One region of the Paraburkholderia atlantica genome, then DNA from elsewhere that is predicted to be linked to it. Evidence: predicted binding sites of a transcription regulator. Region 1 holds the regulator's gene; each other region holds the start of a gene.
The links. Region 1 encodes LexA, which represses DNA repair genes until DNA is damaged. Its sites were predicted from a motif close to ACTGTATNNNNATACAGT; they were not measured.

Region 2: the regulator LexA is predicted to act here: its motif matches at 1,855-1,872, upstream of recA (recombinase RecA).
Region 3: the regulator LexA is predicted to act here: its motif matches at 1,738-1,755, upstream of BC1002_RS11040 (PA0069 family radical SAM protein).

The regions. Positions count from the first base shown of each region.
Region 1 covers NC_014117.1:1,491,846-1,495,995, forward strand. Annotated here, with positions in the region: gene BC1002_RS06635 (universal stress protein) at 1-195, shown strand, start outside; gene BC1002_RS06640 (DUF2939 domain-containing protein) at 267-875, opposite strand; gene BC1002_RS06645 (hypothetical protein) at 995-1,339, opposite strand; gene lexA (transcriptional repressor LexA) at 1,474-2,124, opposite strand; gene BC1002_RS06655 (sulfate ABC transporter substrate-binding protein) at 2,436-3,482, shown strand; gene cysT (sulfate ABC transporter permease subunit CysT) at 3,644-4,150, shown strand, end outside.
Region 2 covers NC_014117.1:2,846,719-2,850,868, reverse strand. Annotated here, with positions in the region: gene BC1002_RS12785 (sensor histidine kinase) at 1-913, opposite strand, end outside; gene BC1002_RS12780 (response regulator transcription factor) at 923-1,720, opposite strand; gene recA (recombinase RecA) at 1,974-3,050, shown strand; gene recX (recombination regulator RecX) at 3,058-3,825, shown strand; gene BC1002_RS12765 (DUF2889 domain-containing protein) at 3,955-4,150, shown strand, end outside.
Region 3 covers NC_014117.1:2,469,335-2,473,484, reverse strand. Annotated here, with positions in the region: gene BC1002_RS11050 (D-amino acid dehydrogenase) at 1-999, opposite strand, end outside; gene BC1002_RS11045 (Lrp/AsnC ligand binding domain-containing protein) at 1,180-1,668, shown strand; gene BC1002_RS11040 (PA0069 family radical SAM protein) at 1,814-2,965, shown strand; gene BC1002_RS11035 (NINE protein) at 3,001-3,468, opposite strand; gene BC1002_RS11030 (PQQ-dependent sugar dehydrogenase) at 3,666-4,150, opposite strand, start outside.

The DNA of each region.
Region 1 (4,150 bases):
CATCCGATCGACGAGATCGCCAATCTTGCCAACGAGTTGCACGTCGACCTCGTGGTGGTGGGTCATCGCTGCCGGACTGGTTTGTCGCGGTGGTGGATGGGGGCGGGCAATACGCCGCTGCTCGACCGCGTGTCGTGCAGCATTCTGGTGGCGTGCTCGTCGGCGCAGGAGCAGCAGCAGGCGGCTGCGGCGTAATCCGCACAACCCTGTCACGCGGCTGGCCGCAATGGCCAGCCCGCGCATCCCTTCAGTTCACGGCTTGAACCTCACTCGTTCAGATTGATCGCCGCGAGCTTCCACGTGACCAGACCTTCGCGACGAAAGATCGCCGAATAGTTCGCGTTGCCTTCGCCGCGTCGGTACGTGACAACGAACTCGTTGAGACTACGATAGCCGGCCGTGCTTTGACGCCCGGGGGGCGGCGCGCTTGCCTGAGTGGCGGTGTCGCCCGCGGCTGGTGCTTCGCCGCCCGCGGCTGGCGGCGCGGACGGTTGTTCGCCCGGTGTGCCACGCGGCGGCATGCCGTTCAGCAGTGCCGCGACGCCGTCGGGTGTCGCATAGGCATCGACGAGCGGGCCGATCAGCGTCACGCCGATCACCGCGCCGATCGTAGCCATCTTGTTGCCGGCATCCGCCTCGAGTCGGCGTGTCAGCATGGCGCCCACCTGCTGCTTCAGGCTATCGCGTAGCGCGGGGAAATCGACGTACTGATTGACGGTTTGCACGTCGCGCGCGTCTGCCGCGCGTTTGAGATTGTTCACCGCGAGATACGGTGACGCATAAATAAACCCCAGCGCGGCAATCACGATCACCACGATCAGCGTGATCAGCAGCGGCCGGGCGGCGCTGCCCTGTGTGCGTTTCGGAATTGTCATCGAATGGGACTCCACGTCAGTGATGATCTAACGTCGACCACGGCGAGGTCGAAACGATCCCATCCCACGCGAATCTCTGAACATCCGAAGTGCTTATTGCATGCGTGCTCAGGAATCGCTCAGGCTTCGAACACCGCGCCGTGCACGTTGGCTTCGTCGGCTATGCAACGATCGATCATACGGCATACGGCGTCGACCGTGCCGACCATGATCAGTCGCGACGGACCATGATAGACCCGCACCGGAGCGCGGCGCGCGGGCTCCGCGATATTCAGCGCCGAATTCAGCGATACGCGCGCAAACGCCGGCAACGACGACGGCAGACCGGAGGCTTCGGCAGGCTCGTCGAACAGCGACGGCGTGCGCGCCGAGGACGCCTCGATCGGCGCGCAAGGCGTGAGCTTGCGCAGATGGCGCAGACGGCCGAACTGGCGAAAAGGCAGCAGGCGGGCAAGGCGTTCCATGAGTCTCTCCAGACGATGCGGCTTAAATGCTCGGCGTAATGCGGGCGTAAATGCGTGCGGGCGAAAATGCGTGCGGGCGTAAATGCGACTTGAGTCGAACAAACCGGCGCGAGCGTTCCGGCGACAGCAAAAAATCAGAACTCGCTGGGGCGAATCAGTCCGACCGCGATCCCTTCGAGCGCGAAATCCGCGCTGCCGGTTTCCACGAAGATGTTGTCGTAGTCGGGGTTTTCGGCGATCAGCTCAATGCCGTTCGGCCGGCGCTTCAGACGCTTGACCGTCACGTCGTCGCCAAGCCGCGCAATGATGATCTGGCCGTCTTTCGCCTCGCTGCGCTTTTGCACCGCGAGCAGGTCGCCGTCGAGAATGCCCGCGTCGCGCATCGATAAGCCGCGCACCTTCAGCAGGTAGTCGGGCTTGCTCGAGAACAGCGCCGGGTCGCACGCGTAGTGCTGCGAGATATGTTCCTGCGCGAGGATCGGGCTACCCGCCGCAACCCGGCCGATCAGCGGCAGTGACAACTGCATCAGGCCCGCATGCGGCAGCGTGAACTGGTGCGGCGCATCCTCCTGTCCGGACAGCAGCCGGATGCCGCGCGACGCGCCGGCCGCCAGTTCGATCACGCCCTTGCGGGCCAGCGCGCGCAGATGCTCTTCCGCGGAATTGGCCGAGCTGAAACCGAGCTCGGCGGCAATTTCCGCGCGAGTGGGCGGAAAGCCGGTGCGTTCGATCGCCCGGCGGATCAGATCGAAAACCTGCTGCTGTCGTGCGGTGAGTTTTGTCATGGCCACTGTATGTATGAACAGGTGACTGTATTTTTATACAGTATTCGGCGCATTTCAAGCTTTACTTTAAGTTCGACGCAAGGGGCGCGCTGGGGCGTCGTTTATCGACGACATGACGGCGATTTCGGCGTCTGAACAGCCGGCGCGTCTGCCGTTACCACTTTTGGGCATTAAAAAATGAAGAAACATTATTTTTAATGATGAAAGGCCTTCGATAGACTGGCTCCCGGGTTGGCGCTCATGTGCACGTGACCGCGACGCAAAACGACACCAGACGCTCAACAGCGGACATCACGCGGAGAAAAACTGAAATGAACCATCGGCATACGGGGCTTGCGGCTCGAACCAGAAAACTGATCACGGCGCTAGCCGTCGGCGCGGCGGGTACGCTCGGCATGTTGGGCGCTAGCGGTGTCGCGCACGCCGACACCACGATTCTGAACGTGTCCTACGATCCGACGCGCGAGCTGTATCAGGACATCAATCAGGCATTCGGCAAGGAATGGAAGGCCAAGACCGGCGAAGCCGTCACCTTCAAGCAGTCGCACGGCGGCTCGGGCGCGCAGGCTCGCTCGGTGGTCGACGGTCTGCAGGCCGACGTCGTGACGCTCGCGCTCGCATATGACATCGACGCCATCGCGAACAAGGGGCTCGTCGACAAGAACTGGCAGAAGCGTCTGCCGGACAACGCCTCGCCGTACACGTCGACGATCGTGTTCCTCGTGCGCAAGGGCAACCCGAAGCACATCAAGGATTGGGACGATCTGGTGAAGCCGGGCGTGTCGATCGTGACGCCGAATCCGAAGACCTCCGGCGGCGCGCGCTGGAACTACCTGGCCGCGTGGGCGTACGCCGCTCATCAGCCGGGCGGCAACGATCAGAAGGCCAAGGAGTTCGTCGGCAAGCTGTACAAGAACGCCGGCGTGCTCGATTCGGGCGCGCGCGGCGCGACCACCAGCTTCGTGCAGCGCGATATCGGCGACGTGCTGATCGCGTGGGAAAACGAGGCATTCCTGTCGGTGAAGGAGTTCGGTCCGGATAAGTTCGAGATCGTGGTGCCGTCGGTGAGCATCCTGGCCGAGCCGCCGGTCGCGGTGGTCGACAAGGTCGTCGACAAACACGGCACGCGCAAGCTGGCCGACGCGTATCTGAACTTCCTGTATAGCGAGGAAGGCCAGGAGATCGCCGCGCGCAATTTCTATCGCCCGCGTTCGAACAAGGTGCCGGCCGATCTGACCGCGAAGTTTCCGAAGCTGAAGCTCTACACGATCGACGATTCGTTCGGCGGCTGGACCAACGCGCAGAAGACCCATTTCGCGGACGGCGGCGTGTTCGATTCGATTTATCAGCCGCAGTAAGAACCACCGCCTGAATCACGGGCAGAGGCAAAGAGGGCGCGCCCAATGGGCGCGCTTTCGGCTAACCGGGCTCCGGTGGCCAGCAGGGCGGCAATACCGCAGTACCGCAACACAGCAAAACGAATCACCGCGCGAGCATCAACCATGAACGAGTATCCAGCATGACCACGTTGACTTTCCGCAAGCCGAGCGCATTGCCCGGCTTTGGCCTGACACTCGGCATCACGGTGGCTTATTTGAGCCTCGTGGTGCTGATTCCATTGGCGGCGACCTTTCTGAAAACCGCGACGCTCGACTGGGACCAGTTCGTGCGCGCGGTCACGTCGCCGCGCGTACTCGCGTCCTATCGGCTGACGTTCTTCTCGGCGCTCGGCGGCGCGCTGATCAACGCGGTGTTCGGCTTTCTCGTCGCGTGGGTGCTGGTGCGCTACACGTTTCCGTTCAAGCGCATCGTCGATGCGGTCGTCGATCTGCCGTTCGCGCTGCCTACCTCGGTCGCGGGCATCTCGCTCGCCGCCGTGTATGCGGGCAACGGCTGGATCGGCCAGTTCCTCGTGCCGCTCGGCATCAAGATCGCGTTCACGCCGGCCGGCGTGCTGGTCGCGCTGACCTTCATCGGCCTGCCGTTCGTCGTGCGCACGGTGCAGCCGGTGCTCGAGGAATTCGAG
Region 2 (4,150 bases), 1.4 Mb from region 1:
GCGCGAGCTCGGCCTGCGTGCGCAGGCCGGCGAGCGGCGTTTTCATCTGATGCGCGGCGTCGGCGATGAAGCGCTTCTGCAGCTCCATGTTCTGTTCGAGGCGCGTGAGCAGATCGTTGAACGACGTGACGAGCGGCTCGATTTCCGGCGGCGCGCGGCGCGCTTCGAGCGGCGACAGATCGTCGGGCCGGCGCGCGCGGATATGGGCCTGCAGCGCATGCAGCGGCTCGAGCCCGCGCGACAGCCCGAACCACACGAGCAGAATCGCGAGCGGCAAAATCACGAACTGCGGCAGGATCACGCCCTTGATGATGTCGTTGGCGAGCTGGCTGCGCTTGTCGAGCGTTTCGGCGACCTGTACCAGCACGGGCTGAGCGCCCGGCGTCTGCGGAAACTCGACGGTGGTATATGCGACGCGGATGTCGTTGCCGCGCAGCACGTCGTCGCGGAATTCGACGAGGCCCGGTGGCGGGCGGTCTTCCTCGTGCGGCAGCGGCATGTCGCGCTCGCCGGCCACCAGTTCGCCGCGCGTGCCGAGCACCTGGAAGAACACGCTGTCGACGTTGTCGGCGCGCAGGAAATCGCGAGTCGACTCGGGCAACGACAGCTCCGCGACGCCGTTGACCGGGTGGATCTGGCGCGCGAGCACGTAGGCGTCGGTTTCGAGCGCGCGGTCGAACGGCCCGTTCGCGATCGACTTCGCGACCAGATAGGTGACCGCGAGGCTCATCGGCCACAGCAGCAGCAGCGGGGCGAGCATCCAGTCGAGAATCTCGCCGAACAGCGAGCGCGGACGCGCTTCGGCGGCGGCCTCGGTTTCGTCGGGCGGGGCGAACGGATTGGCGTAGCGCGCGTCGCGCGCCTCGTCGAGGTCCGCCGCGTGCGCCGTGGCGCGATCAGCGCGTGCGGACATCGCTGGCCTCTATTTGTAGTGATGGCTCGCCGGCATCGCGGCGGACGACGGCGCGGTGGACGGTGGTGCCGTTTGTGCCGCTTGTGCCGTTTGCGACTCGGAGCCGGCAGGGGCAGCGGGCGCGTTCGCATTTGCCGGCGGCGCCGCCTTTTCGAGGCAGTAGCCGAGCCCGCGCACGGTGATGATGCGCACGCCGCTCGGCTCGATCTTCTTGCGCAGCCGGTGCACGTAGACTTCGATCGCGTTGTTGCTGACTTCCTCGCCCCATTCGCACAGATGGTCGACCAACTGCTCTTTCGAGACCAGCCGGCCGATCCGTTGCAGCAGCACTTCGAGCAGACCGAGCTCGCGTGCGGAGAGGTCGATCACCTGGTCGTTGACATAGGCGATGCGGCCCACCTGATCGAACGACAGCGAGCCATGCCGCACGACGGTCGGGCCGCCGCCGGCGCCGCGCCGCGTCAGCGCGCGCACGCGCGCTTCGAGTTCGTTCAGCGCGAAGGGCTTGGCCATGTAATCGTCGGCGCCGAGATCGAGGCCTTTGACGCGTTCGTCGACGCTGTCTGCGGCGGTCAGGATCAGCACCGGCAGGTTCGAATTGCGCGCCCGCAGGCGGCGCAGCACCTCGAGCCCGGACATGCGCGGCAGGCCCAGATCGAGGATCAATAGGTCGAACGTCTGCATTGACAACGCGGTATCGGCTTCTACGCCGCTTTTGACGTGATCGACCGCATAGGCCGATTGGCGGAGTGATCGAACCAGACCGTCCGCGAGTATGCTGTCGTCTTCGGCAATCAGAATTCGCATGGTGCGCCAGCCTGGCTTTGCCGGCACCGTGGGGCTTGCCCCGGCGCGCAGCGGTCTCCGAACATTATTGTGGGTAGTGGGGGTGACGCGACAGTAAAAATGCGCGTTCGCATCATATCGCGCTTGCCAAAACCACTGTTTTTTTATACAGTGTCTGCGTTTCGTGTGATGTCCTGAAGACTGCGCTCAATTCGAGCCGAATTCCGGACGTACACCTGCCTCAGACGCCGTTCATCATAGCAAAGGACGATTCATGGAAGAAAGCAAGAAAGGCTCGGCTGGACTGACTGCTGAAAAGAGCAAGGCTCTCGCCGCCGCGCTCGCGCAGATCGAAAAGCAGTTCGGCAAAGGGTCGGTCATGCGGCTCGGCGCAGGTGAGGCAGTCGAAGACATCCAGGTGGTCTCCACCGGATCGCTCGGCCTCGACATCGCACTGGGCGTCGGCGGTTTGCCGCGCGGCCGCGTGGTCGAAATCTACGGTCCGGAATCGTCCGGTAAAACCACGCTGACGCTGCAGGTCATCGCCGAAATGCAGAAGCTCGGCGGCACCGCGGCGTTCATCGACGCGGAACACGCGCTGGACATTCAATATGCGGGCAAGCTCGGCGTGAACGTTGCCGACCTGCTGGTCTCGCAGCCGGACACCGGCGAACAGGCGCTCGAAATCGCCGACGCGCTGGTGCGCTCGGGCTCGATCGACATGATCGTGATCGACTCGGTCGCGGCGCTGGTGCCGAAGGCGGAAATCGAAGGCGAAATGGGCGACTCGCTGCCGGGTCTGCAGGCGCGTCTGATGTCGCAGGCACTGCGCAAGCTGACCGGCACGATCAAGCGTACGAACTGCCTCGTGATCTTCATCAACCAGATCCGCATGAAGATCGGCGTGATGTTTGGCAACCCGGAGACCACCACGGGCGGTAACGCGCTGAAGTTCTACGCGTCGGTGCGTCTGGACATTCGCCGCATCGGTTCGATCAAGAAGAACGACGAAGTGATCGGCAACGAAACACGCGTGAAGGTCGTCAAGAACAAGGTGTCGCCGCCGTTCCGCGAAGCGATCTTCGACATCCTGTACGGTGAGGGCATCTCGCGTCAGGGCGAAATCATCGACCTCGGCGTGCAGGCGAAGATCGTCGATAAAGCCGGCGCATGGTACAGCTACAACGGCGAGCGGATCGGTCAGGGCAAGGACAACGCGCGTGAATTCCTGCGCGAAAATCCGGACATCGCTCGCGAAATCGAAAACCGTATCCGCGAATCGCTGGGCGTTACCGCGATGGCGGACGCCGTGACCGGCGCGGACGCTGAAGTCGCGGACGAAGAAGAGTAAGCATCACGTGATACGCAAAGGCCGGCCGTTGTCCGGTTCCGACTCCGGACGCTATCCGGACGGCCCGCGCGACACGGCGGATGGATCGCCTGATTCCGGCGATCCATTCGATCCGTTCGAATCGTTCGACGCACACGACCGCGCCGCAGGCCGCGGCCCGCAGCGCACGCGGTCTGCATCCGCTGCAGCATCGTCCAGCCCGGATTTCTCCGGGCGCGATTCCCCACCCCCGTCCGAAGTCACCTACACCCGCTCGCGTCGCCAGGCGGGCGAAGCAAAGCCGGGGCAGGCCGACCAGGACGACAGCAGAAAATCCCAACGCCCAACCCGTTCGTTGAAAGCACGCGCACTCGGTTATCTGTCGCGCCGCGAATATAGCCGCGCCGAACTCGCGCGCAAGCTGAAACCGTATGTCGAGGAAACCGATTCGCTCGACGCGGTGCTTGACTCGCTGGAAGCCGAAAACTGGCTATCGGACTCGCGCTTCGCGGAAAGTCTGGTTCACCGGCGCGCATCGCGGCTCGGCACGAGCCGCATCCTCGGCGAACTGAAGCTGCACGCGCTGAACCCGGCGCTCGTCGAAGAGGCGAGTGCGCAATTGCGCGAAACCGAACTCGCGCGCGCCCAGGCGGTCTGGCGCAAGAAGTTCGGCCAGCTGCCGCAAACGCCGGCGGAGCACGCGAAGCAGGCGCGCTTCCTGGCGTCGCGCGGCTTCTCCGGCGCGACGATCGGCAAGATCCTGAAGGGTATCGACGACATCTGCGACGGCGACTAGCACGGCAGCCCTGACGGCCGGTCGATTGCCGCGCCGTAACCCGGCTCGAGGCCATGCGCAATCGGGGCTGTCCCAAATACCCGTTATGCTAAAATCCAGAGGTTTTCCAATCCGGCCTTTCCTTCCCGCATGTCGCTCTCCCCGCCAGTGTCCCGTCAGTTGCGCCACCGTCGCGCAATCAGAGCGGAAGCTTACGAGCGAGCCGATGGCCTGTGGGATGTGGAAGCGTGCCTGACCGACGAAAAGCCTCGCGATGTGGCGCTTCCGTCGGGAATCCGGCCCAATGGTCAGCCGATCCATGAACTCTGGCTTCGCATCACCATCG
Region 3 (4,150 bases), 980 kb from region 1:
AAGCTCGAGCGTCTTGCGGCGCGCCTCGCGCAGTGACTTGTCGAAGCCGACGACCTCAGCCATGCCGCCGACGCGAATCCGGTCATCGAAGCGCGTGATCGCGATCTTGTAGGTCTCGTCGAGCACGGTCGATACCGGCGCCGCAGTCGCGTCGACGATCGGCGCGGTGATCGAATAGCCCTTCAGCGGATAGACCGGAATCTTCACCATGCCATCGAGGAAGCGCGTCGAGTACGAGCCGAGCGCGACCACGAACGAGTCCGCGCGCACGAGTTCGCCGCCGCACTGCACGCCGGCGATCCGGCCACCGGCCATCGCGAGCGCGTCGATCGGCGTGTTGTAGCGGAACTTGACGCCCAACTGCTCGGCGAGCGCCGCGAGGCGCGTCGTGAACATCTGGCAGTCGCCGGTTTCGTCGCCGGGCAGGCGCAGGCCGCCGGTGAGCTTGTGCGACACCGCCGCGAGCGCCGGTTCGGCCTTGCCGAGCTGGTCAGCGGTCAGCAGTTCGTACGGCACGTTGGCTTCCTCCAGCACGGCGATGTCTTTCGCGGCGCCGTCGAACTGCTGCTGCGTGCGAAATACCTGCAGCGTGCCGCCGGTGCGGCCTTCGTACTGGATGCCGGTGTCGGCGCGCAGCGCCTGCAGGCAGTCGCGGCTGTATTCGGCGAGCCGCACCATGCGGCCCTTGTTCACCGCATAGCGGGGCGCCGTGCAGTTCTGCAGCATCTGCCACATCCATTGCAGCTGGAACGCGGTGCCGTCGAGGCGGATCGCGAGCGGCGCGTGTTTCTGGAACATCCACTTGACGGCCTTCAGCGGCACGCCCGGCGCGGCCCACGGCGACGCGTAGCCCGGCGAGATCTGGCCCGCATTGGCGAAACTGGTTTCGAGCGCCGGGCCGGCCTCGCGATCGATGACGGTCACTTCGTGACCGGCGCGCGCGAGGTAATACGCGCTCGTCACACCGACGACGCCACTGCCCAAAACGACGACTCGCATAGCTGCTCCGGATATCCAAGAATTGAGTGAGGGCAAGGCGCGCGTCGCTGGATTCGATCTGATTCGATTCAACGCGCTGCAACGTGAGGTGAAATGCCGGCCGCCCAGTGTTAACCGCTATACTATTAACAGTGAAGCAGGTTTTGTTATCGTATTTTCATCATTTTCAGCAAAAACACTATGCGTACCCAGCGCCATCCCGTGCGGGCTCTCGATAAGCTCGATCACAAGATCCTGCGGCTCCTGCAGCAAGACGGCCGTATGGCGATGAAGGACCTGGCGGAACGGGTCGGTTTGTCGGTGACGCCATGCATCGAGCGCGTCAAGCGGATGGAGCGCGACGGCGTGATCACCGGCTACTACGCACGGGTGAACCCGGCCGAGCTGGGCGCGGCGCTGCTGGTGTTCGTCGAGATCACGCTCGACCACAAGAGCGGCAACATGTTCGACCAGTTCCGGCGCGAGGTGCAGAAGATTCCCGAGGTGCTCGAGTGCCACCTCGTGTCGGGCGATTTCGACTATCTGATCAAGGCGCGCATCGGCGAAATGGCCGACTACCGCAAGTTGCTCGGAGACATCCTGCTGCAGTTGCCGGGGGCGGTGCAGTCGAAGAGCTATGTGGTGATGGAGGAAATCAAGGAGACGCTGACCATCGCGGTGACCGACTAAGTGCCTTGATCGCTGACGAGGCTCATCACGCTCTCGCGGGCAACGAAGTGCTCGACAAACGGCGTAAACACTGTATATTTATACAGGTATTTTGCGCCGTTTTCCTTTGGCGCTTCCTGTTTGCGTTTGCTTTGCGTGGCCCGCCGTGGACGACCCCGACACCCCTGACATTCCCGAATTTCCGATCGCGCCGCCGGCGCCTCGCAAGGGGCGCGGTGCAGTCACGAATCTGCAAGGCCGCTACGAAGTCGACCAGCGCGAGGCCGTCGACGACGGCTGGCAGGCGGCCGACGAAGACAGCGAGCCGAAGGTTTTGCGCACGCAGGTGTTCGAGGAACGCGCGAAAACTATCCTCACACGCAACGCGTCGCCGGACATTCCGTTCAATGTGTCGCTGAATCCGTATCGCGGTTGCGAGCACGGTTGCATCTATTGCTTCGCGCGGCCCACGCACAGCTATTTGGGGTTGTCACCGGGGCTCGATTTCGAAAGCCGCATCTACGCGAAGATCAACGCGCCCGAACTGCTCGAGCGGGAACTGTCGAAGAAATCCTATGTGCCCGAGCCGATCGCGCTCGGTGTCGCGACCGACGCATGGCAGCCGGCCGAACGCGACTTGCGACTTACACGTCGGGTGATCGAAGTGCTCAGCGAGCGCAATCACCCGTTCGCGGCGATCACCAAATCGTCGCTGATCGAGCGCGACATCGACCTGCTCGCGCCGATGGCGGAGCGCGGGCAATTCATGGCGGCGATCACCATCACCACGCTGGACGCCGACATCGCCCGCACGCTCGAACCGCGCGCGGCCACGCCGTCGCGTCGGCTGCGCACGATCCGAACGCTCAGTGAGGCGGGCATACCGGTCGGCGTCAGCATCGCGCCGGTGATCCCTTTCGTCACCGAGCCGGACATGGAGCGCGTGCTCGACGCGTGCGCGGAAGCGGGCGCCAGCAACGCGAGCTATATCGTGTTGCGGTTGCCGTGGGAGGTCGCACCGCTGTTCAAGGATTGGCTGAGCGCACATTTCCCGGATCGGGCCGAGCGGGTGATGAACCGTGTGCACGATATGCGGGGCGGCAAGGATTACGACTCGTCGTTCTCGACCCGCATGAAGGGAGAGGGCTTATGGGCGGATCTGCTGAGGCAGCGCTTTCACAAGGCCGTGCGCCGGTTAGGGCTGAGCGGGCGCGACCGCGGCATTCTCGACATGTCGCAGTTTCGCCGGATCGAGTCGCTGCGCGCCGAGCAGCCAAGCGCACCGGCGCGCGACAATCCGCAACTTAGGCTTTTCTAGCGCGAGGGAATGCTTGCTGGTCCCGCTACGGGGCGTTACTGCGAAATCGCTTTGGCCGCCTCAACCTGACTTTCGAAGTAGGTCTGAAACGCAAGCGCGAGACCGGTCATCAGTAGAAACGCACCGATCAGCAGCGAAAAGATCACGACGAAAATCACCGTCCAGCCTGAGCGGCTTTTGCGTTGCGTGTGGGCGTTGAATTGCGCATCCCATTTCTCATCCGGACGCAGCCCGTAGACGAGCGCGGCCAGAAACGCCGCGAACAACGAAACCGCGCCAATCGACGCGAGCGCCCAGCCTGGGACCGACCCGCGCTCGGTCGCGATCAGCAGCATCACGCCGGGAATGCCGATCAGCGTGCCGAGCAAATGGGCCCAACCGAAGATGTCCCGCATGCCATACAGATAGAAGCGATGGGCGCCGAGGCTGCCGAACAGGAACGCCAACGCGGCGGTGAGCGTTTTGGATCTGAAGCGCGGGGAGGTCGAGGCAACGGTGGACATGAACGGGTGGGCAGAGTGACAGGCGGTCGAAAGGAGCGGCGCGCCGCAGGGCGCGGACCGACGCGCATTCTACGCCTGCGGCGGGCGGGCGGTCACGTTGGGGGCGGGCGCCCGCGGTGAAAGCGGGCGGCGGGATGCGCCACACCTGGCTGAAGATGAGTGCGGCCGGTCAGCCGGGACATCCGTGCATCCGCGCGCTACGGCGCCGAATATGTGACGCGATAGATCGCGCCGGCGGTATCGTCGCTGATCAGCAGCGAACCGTCCGGAAGCGGCAGCACGTCGGCGGGACGGCCCCAGACCGATTCGCCGGGTTGCAGCCAGCCTTCGGCAAAGACTTGCTGGCGCGCGTGGCTGCCGTCAGGGTCGGTGATCACGCGCACGACGCGGTAGCCGACCTTCTTGCTGCGGTTCCACGAGCCGTGCTCGGCGATGAAGATGTTGTTGCGGTAGTCGGCTGGAAACATCGGGCCGTCGTAGAAGCGCATGCCAAGCGCCGCCACGTGCGCGCCAAGCTTGACCACGGGCGGCGTGAATTCGCTGCACGGATGATCTTTGCCGAACTGCGGGTCGGGCGTGTCGCCGCCATGACAGTACGGAAAGCCGAAGTTCATGCCGACTTGTGGCGCGCGGCTGAGCTTGTCGCTCGGGATATCGTCGCCGAGCAGGTCGCGACCGTTGT